3 regions of the Halonatronomonas betaini genome follow, and region 3 is predicted to be linked to each of the others. Evidence: riboswitches for the same ligand, from Rfam matches in the RefSeq annotation. Region 3 holds a riboswitch; each other region holds the start of a gene.
The links. Region 3 has a riboswitch for cobalamin ahead of I0Q91_RS09490 (hypothetical protein). Riboswitches for the same ligand answer to the same signal wherever they lie in the genome.
Positions count from the first base shown of each region.

Region 1: another riboswitch for cobalamin. It lies ahead of I0Q91_RS03780 (precorrin-8X methylmutase); the one in region 3 lies ahead of I0Q91_RS09490 (hypothetical protein).
Region 2: another riboswitch for cobalamin. It lies ahead of I0Q91_RS10340 (ECF transporter S component); the one in region 3 lies ahead of I0Q91_RS09490 (hypothetical protein).

Region 1 is NZ_JADPIE010000002.1:145,787-150,113, reverse strand. Features, by position in the region: gene I0Q91_RS03795 (hypothetical protein) at 1-448, shown strand, start outside; gene I0Q91_RS03790 (hypothetical protein) at 742-2,430, shown strand; gene I0Q91_RS03785 (ankyrin repeat domain-containing protein) at 2,443-2,664, shown strand; cobalamin riboswitch at 2,754-2,945, shown strand; gene I0Q91_RS03780 (precorrin-8X methylmutase) at 3,150-3,761, shown strand; gene cbiD (cobalt-precorrin-5B (C(1))-methyltransferase CbiD) at 3,771-4,327, shown strand, end outside.
Region 2 is NZ_JADPIE010000005.1:210,805-215,131, reverse strand. Features, by position in the region: gene nadE (NAD(+) synthase) at 1-672, shown strand, start outside; gene I0Q91_RS10345 (MFS transporter) at 828-2,114, shown strand; cobalamin riboswitch at 2,178-2,316, shown strand; gene I0Q91_RS10340 (ECF transporter S component) at 2,475-2,966, shown strand; gene I0Q91_RS10335 (hypothetical protein) at 2,950-3,708, shown strand; gene I0Q91_RS10330 (ABC transporter substrate-binding protein) at 3,727-4,327, shown strand, end outside.
Region 3 is NZ_JADPIE010000005.1:36,946-41,272, forward strand. Features, by position in the region: gene I0Q91_RS09475 (DUF438 domain-containing protein) at 1-362, opposite strand, end outside; gene I0Q91_RS09480 (YaaA family protein) at 564-1,301, shown strand; gene I0Q91_RS09485 (hypothetical protein) at 1,510-2,049, opposite strand; gene I0Q91_RS09490 (hypothetical protein) at 2,012-2,407, opposite strand; cobalamin riboswitch at 2,574-2,751, opposite strand; gene I0Q91_RS09495 (carboxypeptidase-like regulatory domain-containing protein) at 2,997-3,971, opposite strand.

The DNA.
Region 1 (4,327 bases), on a different contig from region 3:
CAACAGCTCTTACCTCCTTGATTCAAAATTAGATGATGAAAAGAAAAAAGCGGCCTGGGAAAGATTAATAAATAAACTCGATTCTTATAATGAGCTTGAAGTTGAGGATCAGCTTGCAGGTATTTTAAATAAGTTATATAAAAAGTATGATGAAAAATATTTAGCAGAACTAAAAAACAACTCAGTTGAAATAACAGATGATATTATATCTGGCAAAAAAGATCCAGCCAAATTATTAAAAGAAGTTAAAAACTCTCCAAAGGATTTTGATATTACAGAGGAAGAGGAGGCCTTAGTTAATCAATATCTTGTTAGGGAAATCCAGCCTATCATGTCTGAAGTTGGGGCAGAACTTAAAATTATTAGCCCCAGGTTTAAGGCTTTTTCAGAGAAAATTGAAAGAATGGAAATCGATGACGAATTAGAGGATATGATTCCAGAAGTATAAAAGTAAAGCTAATTTAGAGCGATTCTATGGGCTGGACTACAGGTCTGGCTCAAAGAATCGCTCTTTCAGTTTTCTATTATCCTAAAATGTTACAACAATGCAGCACTTTTGCAAGTTCGACCTTTCTTGCACTTACTTTCTCTGATTATTAACTTTTCTGAGATCAGACCGATAGTAATTCAAAACTAATATCAAAAAATCAAAAAAATAAAAAGGAAAATTTTAAGCAATCACTAATTAGATAAATGATAGCTTTAATAAATATTTATATCACAAAAACTGGAGGGGTTAAGTTGAAGAGTTTAAGGCCTATTCTACTATTTTTTATCGGTTCATTTGTAATCCTGCTGGTACTATCCTTATTTTATTTTAATTTTTATCAGAATAATCCAGATGAAATTCAGCATCTGAGATTAGAAGACTGGTCACAGCCAGTTCAAGTTGCTGCAAACGTACCGACTGGATCCTATGATATTCTATTGAATGATCAGGGCTATAGTCTTTTTACCATTGAAGATGATGATGGCCAGAGAATTATTAAACAAAAAGATATAGTTTACAGTGGCGAAATTCTGGCAGAAGCTGAACCTGTCAGAGTAGGCCAGGTAGTAGCTCCCCAGGCAATCTCTGTTGCAGATGAAGATTACCTCTTTTATTTTGCCGGTTCAAGCTCCAGCAATCAAAACCTAAAATCTCAAAATCTAACTGCTGAAAGTGACCCGGTTACTCTGCAGGAAGATATAAGTTTTCCAGGTTCATTAAGCATTACTGAAACTGATGATATGCTTATTTTAGCCTACAGTGAAAGGGATCAAGAATTAGGGCAAAACATTCTATCCATTAAGGGTTATGATGAGCTTTATGAAGAACAAATTTTTTCAATAACCCATACCTTTGAACAGGGTATAGGCTATCCAAAGTTAGCCTCTATCGATAATGAAGTCTTCTTAGCCTGGCAGGAAATTAATCCAGAGAAAATGTTCATTTCCAGTGATGATGATAGATTTAACCGCTATCTACTTAATCTCAGTCAGTTAGATACTGAAACTGGAGAATTTGAGGCAACAGAAGAACTTGGTCAATCCTATGGAAATAATGCCAACATAAAAATTGGAGAATACAATAATGAGCTATGGTTATCCTGGGTTCAACTTGATAGTGACATTGATAATAATATAATCATAACTGGACATTTAAATAATGAACTGGATTTTCAAGAGTTCTCCCGCAATCCTGGTATAAATCCATCATTTTTTGTTGATGGTGACGAAAAAGTAATTATCAATTCCCGTAATCTTGAAATAAGAGGACAGGCAGCCCTCTTTAAAAATCGCTTTTCTGAAGGCGATAATGGCCTACAAAACAAACGAATATTTCCGGCTTATAATTTCAGCAGTAATTCAAATGTAATAGAACATGAAGATAAACATCATTTATTCTGGACAGAAGCAGCCTCTCCTGGAAGAGATATATATTATTCAAATACAATAGAACCAGAAGAGATTGGAGTTATGGAGTTGATGGGATTCAACACTATCGAAACGCCACTTGAATTATTGTCTATTTTAGGAATCCATCTTTTTTATCCTATAGTTGGATTCAATTACGGCCTGGTAAATATCCTGGTTCCAGTATTACTGGTATTTATAATTATATATTTATTGAGTAAAAAATCCATAAAATTCAGTAACCTGACAAATGATACACCTCTGGTTGCTTTTATAGGCATAGTTTTTAGCATAATTGTCTTTAATATATTTATTCATGGTAGTTTACAGTATCTATTCTTTATATATCAGCCTCCAGCAGGCCATATTCCTCTTATATTTGGAATTGTAACATTAGTCAGCCTTGGATTTATTTATTTCCTTAAATATGACAGGGACCATTCATTATATATAGGCATAGGTTCTGCAATACTGTGGTTTTACTGGCTTAATCAGGCAATATTTGTTTATGAGCTCCATTCGTTTTTGATTTAAGATAATGAAGCATTGTTCAATAATTCAGAAGAAATTATTCATACCCTATTGGATTTTGGTGCAGATCCAACCATGCAGGATAGAGATGGTATGATGGCCTTAGACTATGCAGAGAAAAACCCAGAATTAACTGAAACTGAATCCTATGAAAGATTATCTGAAAAAACTGAAGCAGCTATATTCAATATCTATGCCACCTTTATAATTAAAAACATTGAGGAAATTTTCTTTTAGCAAAAATTTCTTGCTAAGCCTTTAATAAAAAAGATTTAAGAAATAAAAAAGGAATTTTAATTTTTATCTTGAATAATTAAATTAGAAAACAAAATATTATATTATCAGGTGCCTCTGGTTACGGCCAGAGGAGAATAGGGAATCAGGTGTAAAACCTGAACGGGCCCGCCACTGTAATCAGGAGATTATTTCATAATGACCACTTGCTTATTATAGCAGGGAAGGTTGGAATAATCATTAATCCTGTAAGTCAGGAGACCTGCCTGGTAGTATTTATCTACAGAGACCTCGAAAGCAGGTAGAGTAGATAAATAGCCAGCTTTATAGCACTCTTTTTGCATTATTATAGGCAAATCAGGTCTTTTTATAGGCTGAACTATATCTAAATGTGGCTATTTACTCTTTATACTCAACCTTCGGGTTGGGTATTTTTTATTATAATAAAATTTATTTCTTATATAAATGAATTTAAAGAGGTGGTAAGTATGCAGGATAATAACCCAGAAAAAATTGAATCAAAGAGTATGAAAATAATAGAAAAAGAACTAAATCAGCTAAAAGGGTCCGAAAGAGAAAAACAGGTCATCAAAAGAGTTATTCATGCAACAGCAGATCTTAACCTGGTAGATAAAGTAAAGCTCTCACCAGATGGCATTAACCAGCTAAGATCATTAATTGAATCAGGTGCCGATATTATTACTGATGTAAATATGCTTAAAGCTGGCATTAATACTAACAAATTAAAAGAATATGGTGGTCAGTTAAAATGCTATATTGCAGATCAACAAATTCGAGAAGAGGCTAAAAAGACAGGTCTTACCAGGTCAATAATGTCAATGAGAAAGGCAGTTAAAGAACCAGGTAAAAAAGTCTTTGCAATCGGTAATGCTCCAACTGCTCTTTTTGAATTAATCAGATTAAACCAGGAAGAAAATATACAGATTGATTTTATCGTCGGAACACCAGTCGGCTTTGTTGGGGCTGCAGAATCAAAGGACAAATTAATTGCGTCAGATATTCCTCATATTTCATTGCAGGGAAGAAAGGGAGGGAGTGCTGTAGCAGCATCAATAATCAACTCGATCCTTTACATGTAGGTGATAAATATGGCTTTTAACAAATATATAAAAAAAGCTGGCAAAGAATATAGACTGGGCTATACTACTGGGACTGCAGCAGCAGGAGCAGCAAAAGCAGCAGCTAAATTACTCTTTAAAAATGAGAAAGACAGGACTATTATCATCCCAACTCCAGCAGGTATAGATGTAGAATTAGACATTTTGAATTATATCCTTAATGATAAATCTGCATTAGCTTCTGTTAAAAAAGATGGAGGTGATGATAAAGATATAACTGATGGGCTTGAGATTATTGCTAAAATAAAAGAGATTGAGCAGAATGAAATTATTATTAAAGGTGGAAAAGGAGTAGGAACGGTCACTAAACCTGGCCTGGCAGTAGATGTTGGCCAGCCAGCAATAAACCCGGTTCCCAGGAAGATGATAAAAAAGGCAATTAAAGATTATTTGAAACCTGGCAGTGGCCTGGAAGTAGAGATTATAGTTCCAGAAGGAGAGAAGGCAGCTGCAAAAACATTCAATCCAGATCTTGGTATTGAAGGTGGCATCTCTATAATCGGAACTACTGGTATCGTTGAACCGAT
Region 2 (4,327 bases), 170 kb from region 3:
AATAAGTCAGGAGGGATTGTTGGACTTAGTGGAGGAATTGATTCAGCTGTAACAGCAGCTCTCCTAAAAAGAGCTGCTGATATTGAGACTTTTGGGTTGATAATGCCCTGCCATAGCAATGGAGAAGATAGAGAAGATGCAATTTTAGTTGCAGATACCTTAAATATCGACTATGATGAATTGGATCTGTCAAAGCATTATGATCTTTTATTAGAAGACCTTAAATCTCTAATGCCAGGAGAAGATAAATTAGCTGAAGCTAATATTAAACCCAGGCTAAGAATGATTTCCCTGTATTACCTGGCAGCCAGAAAAAACTATTTAGTAATAGGAACTGATAATTGGAGCGAATTATTTACAGGTTACTTTACTAAATTTGGTGATGGAGGCATAGATCTTGCTCCACTGGGGAGACTTGTAAAGACAGAGGTTAGAGAGTTAGCAAGATATTTAGATATACCTGATAAGATTATAGAAAGGAAGCCATCTGCAGGGCTCTGGACTGAGCAGACAGATGAAGAAGAGATGGGAGTTAGCTATGAAATTCTTGATAAATATATACTTGGAGAAGATGTAAAGGAATCAGATAAAGAAAGAATTGAAGAGTTGAGAGATTCGGCCAGACATAAATTGAATATGCCTCCTATCCCGGAAAGAAAAGTTTTTAAGTAAATTTAGATATAATCCTTGACAAAGATTATTAACTGCGTTATATTAATATGAGTTTGTTATTTTATATATTGGATTTAACCACCGGCTCTAGAAAAGAGCCGGTTTATATATGTAAAATTTGAAACTGATAATTCAATGTCAGGGAAGTGATGAGAATGAACTTGGTAGTACCTAAAATGAAGTTATTAAATAATCTGGACAAAACAACACAATATAATTTTAAGATTGATGCTACAGCATCTGTATTTTTTGCACTCTATGCAGGGGTATTGTATCCATTTTTTCCTGCTACAGCAGTACGGTTAGGAATAGATGGCCTTCTATTGGCTCTTTTAACAGCCTCTCCTTTTATGGGGCATATATTTGCAGTATACTGGGGTCATAGTAGTGAAAATAAATCTAAAAGAAAATTTGTTTTCTATAGTGGATTTATTTCTAGAATGTTACTAATAGCCCTAGGATTAGTTACAAATTCAACAGTCTTTGCTATTATGCTTATCTTGCATTTTGCAATTACAGCAGCAGGCTGGCCGGCATTTACTGCATTAATGCAAAATATTTATCCTGCTAGAGAAAGAGGCCGCTTAATGGGGCTGATACAATTTATTATTGGTATTTGCAGAGTTGCAGTGACTTATGGTGCCGGTTTAATGATTGATCATTATGGCCATGGACGCTTATTTATTATTGCCGGCATATCAGGCATGGTAGCTTCATATATTATTAGAAAAGTTAAAGATCCTGTTGAAATTACTGATAAGGCACTGAAAAAAAGAAAGTTTTCTATAAAAGAAACAGCTAATATATTAAAAACAGATAAATTATTCAGGCTGACTATGCTAGGATTTTTTATTTTCGATCTTGGAAATATGCTGCTTGTGCCTATTTATCCATTATATCAGGTAAATAAAATGGGTTTGAATAACTTCCAGATTGGACAACTATCAGTATTCTGGATGATTGGCTGGTTTATATCTGCCCCTTTCTGGGGAAGTTTAAATGATAGAAAGAACCCACTTATCGTTATTAAGTCTGCAATTATATTATTTTTAATATCACCAGTTATATACTTTATGGATCCAATCTTTTATATTTTACCTATAGCTTCAATGACAGCAGGTGCTGCTGGTTCAGCACTGGAGGTTGGCTGGTTAAACCAGATTATTAAATTAGGAAAAGGAAAATCTGCAGTCTATAGTGGTATCTATTTAACAGGCCTGGGTTTAAGAGGCTTAATAGGTCCAATTATAGGTGGCTTATTAATAAATCACCTTTCATTTAATAATATATTTATTATAGCTCTTCTTTTAATGGCCTCTGGTTTGATTCCATTTATAATCTTAAAAAATTATGAATTAGGTAAGACTTTTAAGAAACTAGAAATTGGATTTAATATGAAACAGAGTGATAAAATCTCCTGGCGGTATTCTTCATTAAAATAAAATATTTATATTTGCAGGAGATTAAGAATAAACAGAGAATATTGATATTAAGCCAGATAATTAGATAATTAAGCGATATTTAGGTGCCTTTGATTATTTTCAGAGGAGAATAGGGAATCAGGTGAAAGACCTGAGCGGGCCCGCCACTGTAACTATCATTTCTGATAGGAGCCAGGAGACCTGCCTGATATCGATAAAACCTGCATACTTCGGGAACAAGGATTGTAGGTCATGGTATAAGATAGCTAGAAATTTATGCTGATAATACCCTGACTACTACTGGAGATGTAGATAGTCAGGTTTTTTTATTTGAAGCCCTGACTGCAGGTTGAAAATTCACTGGCAGAAGGGGGTGTAGTTTTGAACAGGGATTTGCCTTTAAATAAGCTAACATTAATTGCATTATTTGTGGCCCTTTCAGCTATCGGCTCTTATATTATGCTGCCAGGTCCTATAGGATCTGTTGCTTTAGATTCAGCTCCAGGTTTTATTGCTTCAATTTTATTAGGAGGAGGTTCAGGGGCATTAGTTTTAGGCCTGGGTCATATTCTAACAGCAGTTAGATCAGGTCTTCCTCTTGGTCCTATCCATCTAATAATAGCAGTATTGATGGCTGGAATAGCTCCATTTTATTCTTATTTCTGGCAGAAATATAATCACTGGATTGCCGGTTTAGTCGGGATAATTTTAAATGGATTTGTGATTAATGCCTTTTTAATTCCTCTATTAGGTATACAATTCTTTTTAGCCATGATACCAGTCTTAACAATAGGAGCTGCCTTTAACATATCAGTGGCAACTTTAATGGTTAATTTATTAGAGAGGAGATTTGAAAATGTCAGAGAATTATAGAGGCATTTTACCAGTTGATATAAGTTTATATAAAAAAGAAGTATCTGGCCAGCCTGATGATATCTATATTTTGACCAGTATTGATATTGCTTCAGGGATTGGTATACTCAAAGAAGATGAATTTTTCGTCGAAGTTGAAACTATTGCTTATTTTACAACCAGAGTTGCTCTGCTGGATATATTAGTAACTGGTGGTAGACCTGTATTAATTGCCTTTTCAACCTCCCTATCAAATAGTTATTATGAAGATGTTAAAACTGGTATTTTAAAAGCTTTAGATGAATGGTCAATAGAAATAAAAAATCAAATTACCGGGAGCACTGAGGATAATTTCAAATCAAAGCAGACATCAGTTTCTATTATGGCCACTGGCTTATCAACGGAGGATAGGCTTAACTGGCTTCAGGTAAATAAAGGAGATAACTTATTTATTGTTGGAAAACCAGTTGTTGGTGCAGAAGTTTTAAGGAATTCAGATAAAATCATCAACCCTGAGGTATTTCAAAACTTAGTCGAAGATGAATCGACTAAAAATTTAATGCCTATTGGCTCAGGAGGAGCTTTAATGAGAATTAAAGCTATAATGGACAAAACTGGGCTGGAATATAAATCTTTTAATAACCAACTTGAGAATAAGTCAGCTGGACCTGCAACGGCGATTTTATTAGTTTCAAATAGAGAAATTGATTATTATCAAAATGAGCTAAAAATTCCTATAACTCAATTAGGAAAGTTGATTTAATAATTGGAGGTATTTATTATGAAAATATTTAGTAGAATTATGAAAATAAGTTCTATTTTATTATTAATTGCCTTACTTATACCCCCTGCTGTTCAATCTGCAACAGTTGGTATAACAGATGATTTAGGCAATGAAGTTGAGCTAGATGAAGCCCCTGAAAGAATTATCTCTCTCGCCCCAAATATAACTGAGATGCTATTTGCTGTTGGCCTTGGTGATAGAGTCGTTGGCATAACTACTTACTGTGATTATCCAGAAGAAGCCATGGAAGTTGATACTATCGGGAGCATTACAGAACCAAATATAGAGGCAATCGTTAGCAAAGAGCCAGATTTAATTGTGGCTGATGGTATTAATCCTATGGAAGTTATTGAACGTTTACAGGAACTTGATATGAATGTAGCAGGTTTTTATCCAGCAAGTGTTCAGGATACTTTTTCTGCAATGAATCGATTAGGTCTGGTAACTGGAAATATCGAAGAAACAACAGAGGTTGTTAATGAGATGGAATCTAGAATGAATGCAATTCTTGATTTAATAGGAGATAGAGATGAGAGGCCTCAGGTCTTTTATGAGATCTGGAATGAACCTTTAACAACTGCTGGTGGCGATAATTTTA
Region 3 (4,327 bases):
TCTTCAAACTTTAAAGATTTAATCGTCTTTTTCGTATTGCCTAATAAATCCTCAAGCTTTCGATTTTCTTTCATATAATAATAGACTGGATGGCCTTCTCCTGGTTTCTCCCATTCATAACTGTCCAGTGCTGGCTTTAAGACATTAATGATTTTCTCAATATCCTTCTTAATTGCCTTAATATCAACGCCCTTTTCTATCTGTTTTTCTTCTAAGGCAACCATATCAAAGGGGGTAATATTATCAATGGCATTCTGATATTTTTTGATCAACTTGCTGCCATCTTCACCTGCCATCATCCCCATTGAAAACTTTATCAGATCATCTACCCTGTCAAAATCAACTTTATTCTTTATCGCCATAATCTCAGCTCCTTTGCTTATATTTTATGTTGAAAAGAAAAAATAATCAATCAATTATCTGATTAGTTTAATGGATAAAATAGAAATTGAAAAATGATTACTAAATGTCAACTTTTTATATGTTATAATAATTTATGAAGGTATAAAATGATTTCAGCCTGAAACTGAGAAATTAATTTATTAAAGAAAGGAATGATAAATATGAAGATAATCTTATCTCCAAGTAAGACTCAGAATCATCAAAGAAAACGGGAAGAAAAAGGCAGAGATATTTTAAAAAAAGGGTTGACAAATAAATTATTTGATTATCTAAAATCATTGCCAAAAGACGATTTAGGGGAAGAGCTTGATATTCAGGGAAACCTCTTAGACAGGACATTTGAACTCTACCAGGAGCATAGTTTTGAAGATGAAACTATTCCTGCGATTGAATGTTATAATGGGGCTGTGTTCAAAGAGATTGATCTTGAGAACTTTAATAATAAACAGCTTTCATATATACAGGAAAAACTTGTTATACTCTCTCCAATCTATGGACCAATCCATTCCAATACAGAGATTTGGCCCTATAGGTTAGAAATGAGACTAAAGCCAGATAATATTAATCTATATGAATACTGGCAGGAAGTAATGGAAAGTTATTTTGCTGACACTGATTTAATTATCAATCTGGCCTCGAATGAATATAGCAAAGTAGTCGAAAAAAATTTCCAGGGAAAGATAGTTGATTTTTATTTTAAGGAAGAAAAAGAAGACAGCAGTCTTAAAACAGTCGGCTATTATGTTAAACAAAATAGAGGAAAATTACTCAATGAATTGATTAAAAATCAGGTAAAAAGTCTGGATAAAATTAAAGAAATTGATTTGGATGGTTACAGATTTAATGAAGCAGAATCTGATGAAAACAATTTTTATTTTATCAAACCATTTGAAAAATAAAGCTTAAAATTAAATCTTGATCTAATTAGAGCAAAAACTTAATAGTGTAAGACTATTAGCCTACCAGTTAATTTATGGTGGGCTTATTATTAATTTTTATAAACTTTGTGAAATTTGTTAAGAGATACTACTTGGTAACCGTCAGGTCCATTAAATTCTGGCCTGTATTATCTTGAATATTTGATTGAACATTTTTAGTCTTTTAAGATTAGATATCCCCTCTCACACACTTTTTTAAGATGCGTGAAAGTGGTTTAAATAATAAGAGAATAATTATAAAATTAGAGACCCCATGGAGTATATCCATCGGAATTCCTCTAACCCAGTAAGCAAAACCATAGGCCCAACCATAAAAGATAGATTCAAAAACTGCAAAGAACATACCAAAGAATAAACCAAACAGACCACCAACGATAGCATATCCGTACTCTGAATTTACTGTTTTTCTTAAACCCCAGGTTATTAAAATTAATGTTGGCCAGATAAAGTAATAACCTAATATCCAGGTATTAAATCCATAAATAAATATTTCAATTGTCGAAAATATTATAGCAGTCAAAAGAGCCTTTTTAAGACCAACAGACACAGTATAAAGAATAAATAACAGGGTTATTATTTCAACATTAGGAACAAAAGCCAGAGCCATTTTACCGGCAGTTAGAGTCGCACTGAGAATCCCAACCAGGACAATATCATAAACATCTAAACTTCTAGTATCCTCTGAGCTCGAACCTGTAATTGCTTTCATCTTCTAATGGTACCTCCCCAGGACCTCTTTCTGCATCTTCGCCATTGACCATGAGATGAAAATATTCCTGATTGCCATCTGCTTCGTAATCCATTAATTCAACAACCATTGTGCCAAAGTCAAAGCTTTCAAATCCAGCGCCTAAAGTTTCTGCCTCTTCTTCTAACAGTCCTAATAAGAATTCAGCATCAGTATTAAACTCAAAGTCTTCATCGATTCCTTCATCCTCTATCACAATTTCAAGACTTACTATTTTAGCACCCTCAACACCTTCTGGTGCAAGATAATAATTATAGATTCCAAGTCCGGCTGCGGCTAGAAGAACAACTAAAATTATTAAACCAATTTTCTTATTCATTTTTATCCACCCCTCTAATAACTTTTTGAATGATTTTAAAATAAAAAGCTCCCAATACCAGCAGGTATAGGGAGTTAAAATAAAAGACCCACCATACCAGCGAGGCATAGTGGGTAAAATACATTTATAGAATAATCTCATTGAGATATATCCCATACACCGTGGGTATCTTTGAATTGTTTAAGCAAGTATCCTGACTCAGGTTCAACGTTTTTCCTTGCCTTCCCGGAATAGATTCCAGTGGCCTTAATGGAAAAACTCACCTTTACAGTGGCGGGACCGTGCCAGACTTTCACTGGCTTCCTTTTTAATTCTTTGCAGAAACTTAAACTATCTATATTTAATTTTTGCTTTCTCTAATATCTATTTCGATGTAAACTCTAAAACTCCTTTTTTTAATAAAAATTTTAGCAAATTTTATTTTTATATCTCACTTCTAGTTTTTAATGATAACATATGCCCATCTTCAAGTACAAAGTTAGGATGCTCTTCAAAGAATTCAATAAACATTTCTGGTTAGGTGATATTGAAAATTTCTAGAAACTCATTGAAGAAACTCTTGAATATTGTAAAGAACTCAAATTGATTACTAAAAACCAAAAGCCATCTGCTGAAGTATTATTAACATATCTTCAGTTGCATTTGTAGCATTATGAAATGTCGTAAGGATTACATAACCATCACCATAAGTGAGATGAACTAGAAGCGGGCTATCTTCAACGATTTCGCCACTAACATAAATATCTCCAGTGACATCTATACTTACATCCTCTGCTACCGAGTTTATTACATTCCATCCTGGTGAATCATAATAGTTTAAATTAATAGTATCCTTTCCCAAAATAAATTTAATATCTTCATTATGGATATTTGCCAATACATCTTCATCTCTTCCTTCTCCTACTCTGCCCAAAAGATCTATTTTATCGGAAAATAACCTGGCAGGTATATCCAATGCATAGTCCGATGCATAAATATAGCCACCATTTTCTATAAAATTCAAAAGATTATTAGCTTCTGTAGAGTTTTCTGTAATGCTTAATCCCCCACATTCAAAAAACAATACTACAAACTCTTCTAATTTGCTTGAATCTGCAAGGGTAGCTAAGTTTATATTTTCATATTCAAAACCTAATTTTTCAAGAATCCCAGCAATATCATCATAACTACCATTATTTACCCCGATCTTTCCTGTAGGCTGTAAAACTACATTATCTACCTGAATATTTTCTCCAGCAGCAATATTAACCATGATTTCAGCCTTAAAATTACCTTTGAATGCAATAATATTTTGTTGACCTACACTTATATCGCTAAGTGTATAAAACCCTTCTTCATCCGTGCTTGTTTGTATTGCCAATTTGTCTACCACTACAGTAGCTCCTATAATTGGTGTTACTTCATCTGGAGCTGTTACATATCCTGAAACCGAACCCACACCTGTTCTAACATCTTCAATTGTTTCTCTACTGGAGCTGCTAAGATCACAGGAGGTTAATATAAATACCATCGAAAATACTAATACCATAACCATCATTTTTCTTAAAACATCTCTCTCTTTCATATCTCTCCCCCCTAAATGAATTCCACTTCTCCATAACATTTTTAATTAATTATTGTTTCATTAATCTAATTATACCCTATTATTATTGTCTGTCAGTCACATTCTACTTAGATTCTACTCATAAACTGGTCACATCTTTATAAATATTTTACTTAATATCTAACCAGGCTGCTACTAAAACAAAATTTTTTGAAAGAGAGTAGGACCAGCCTTTTACAGCTGGGACCCCTCGTCAAACTGCACGTACGGTTCTCCCGTAAACAGCTTACCATTATCGTTGCCCCATAGCAGGGAATAAGTCAGCGTTTCTCACAACTTATCAGTTCTACTCTTTTGATATTAAAGCTTTATTGACC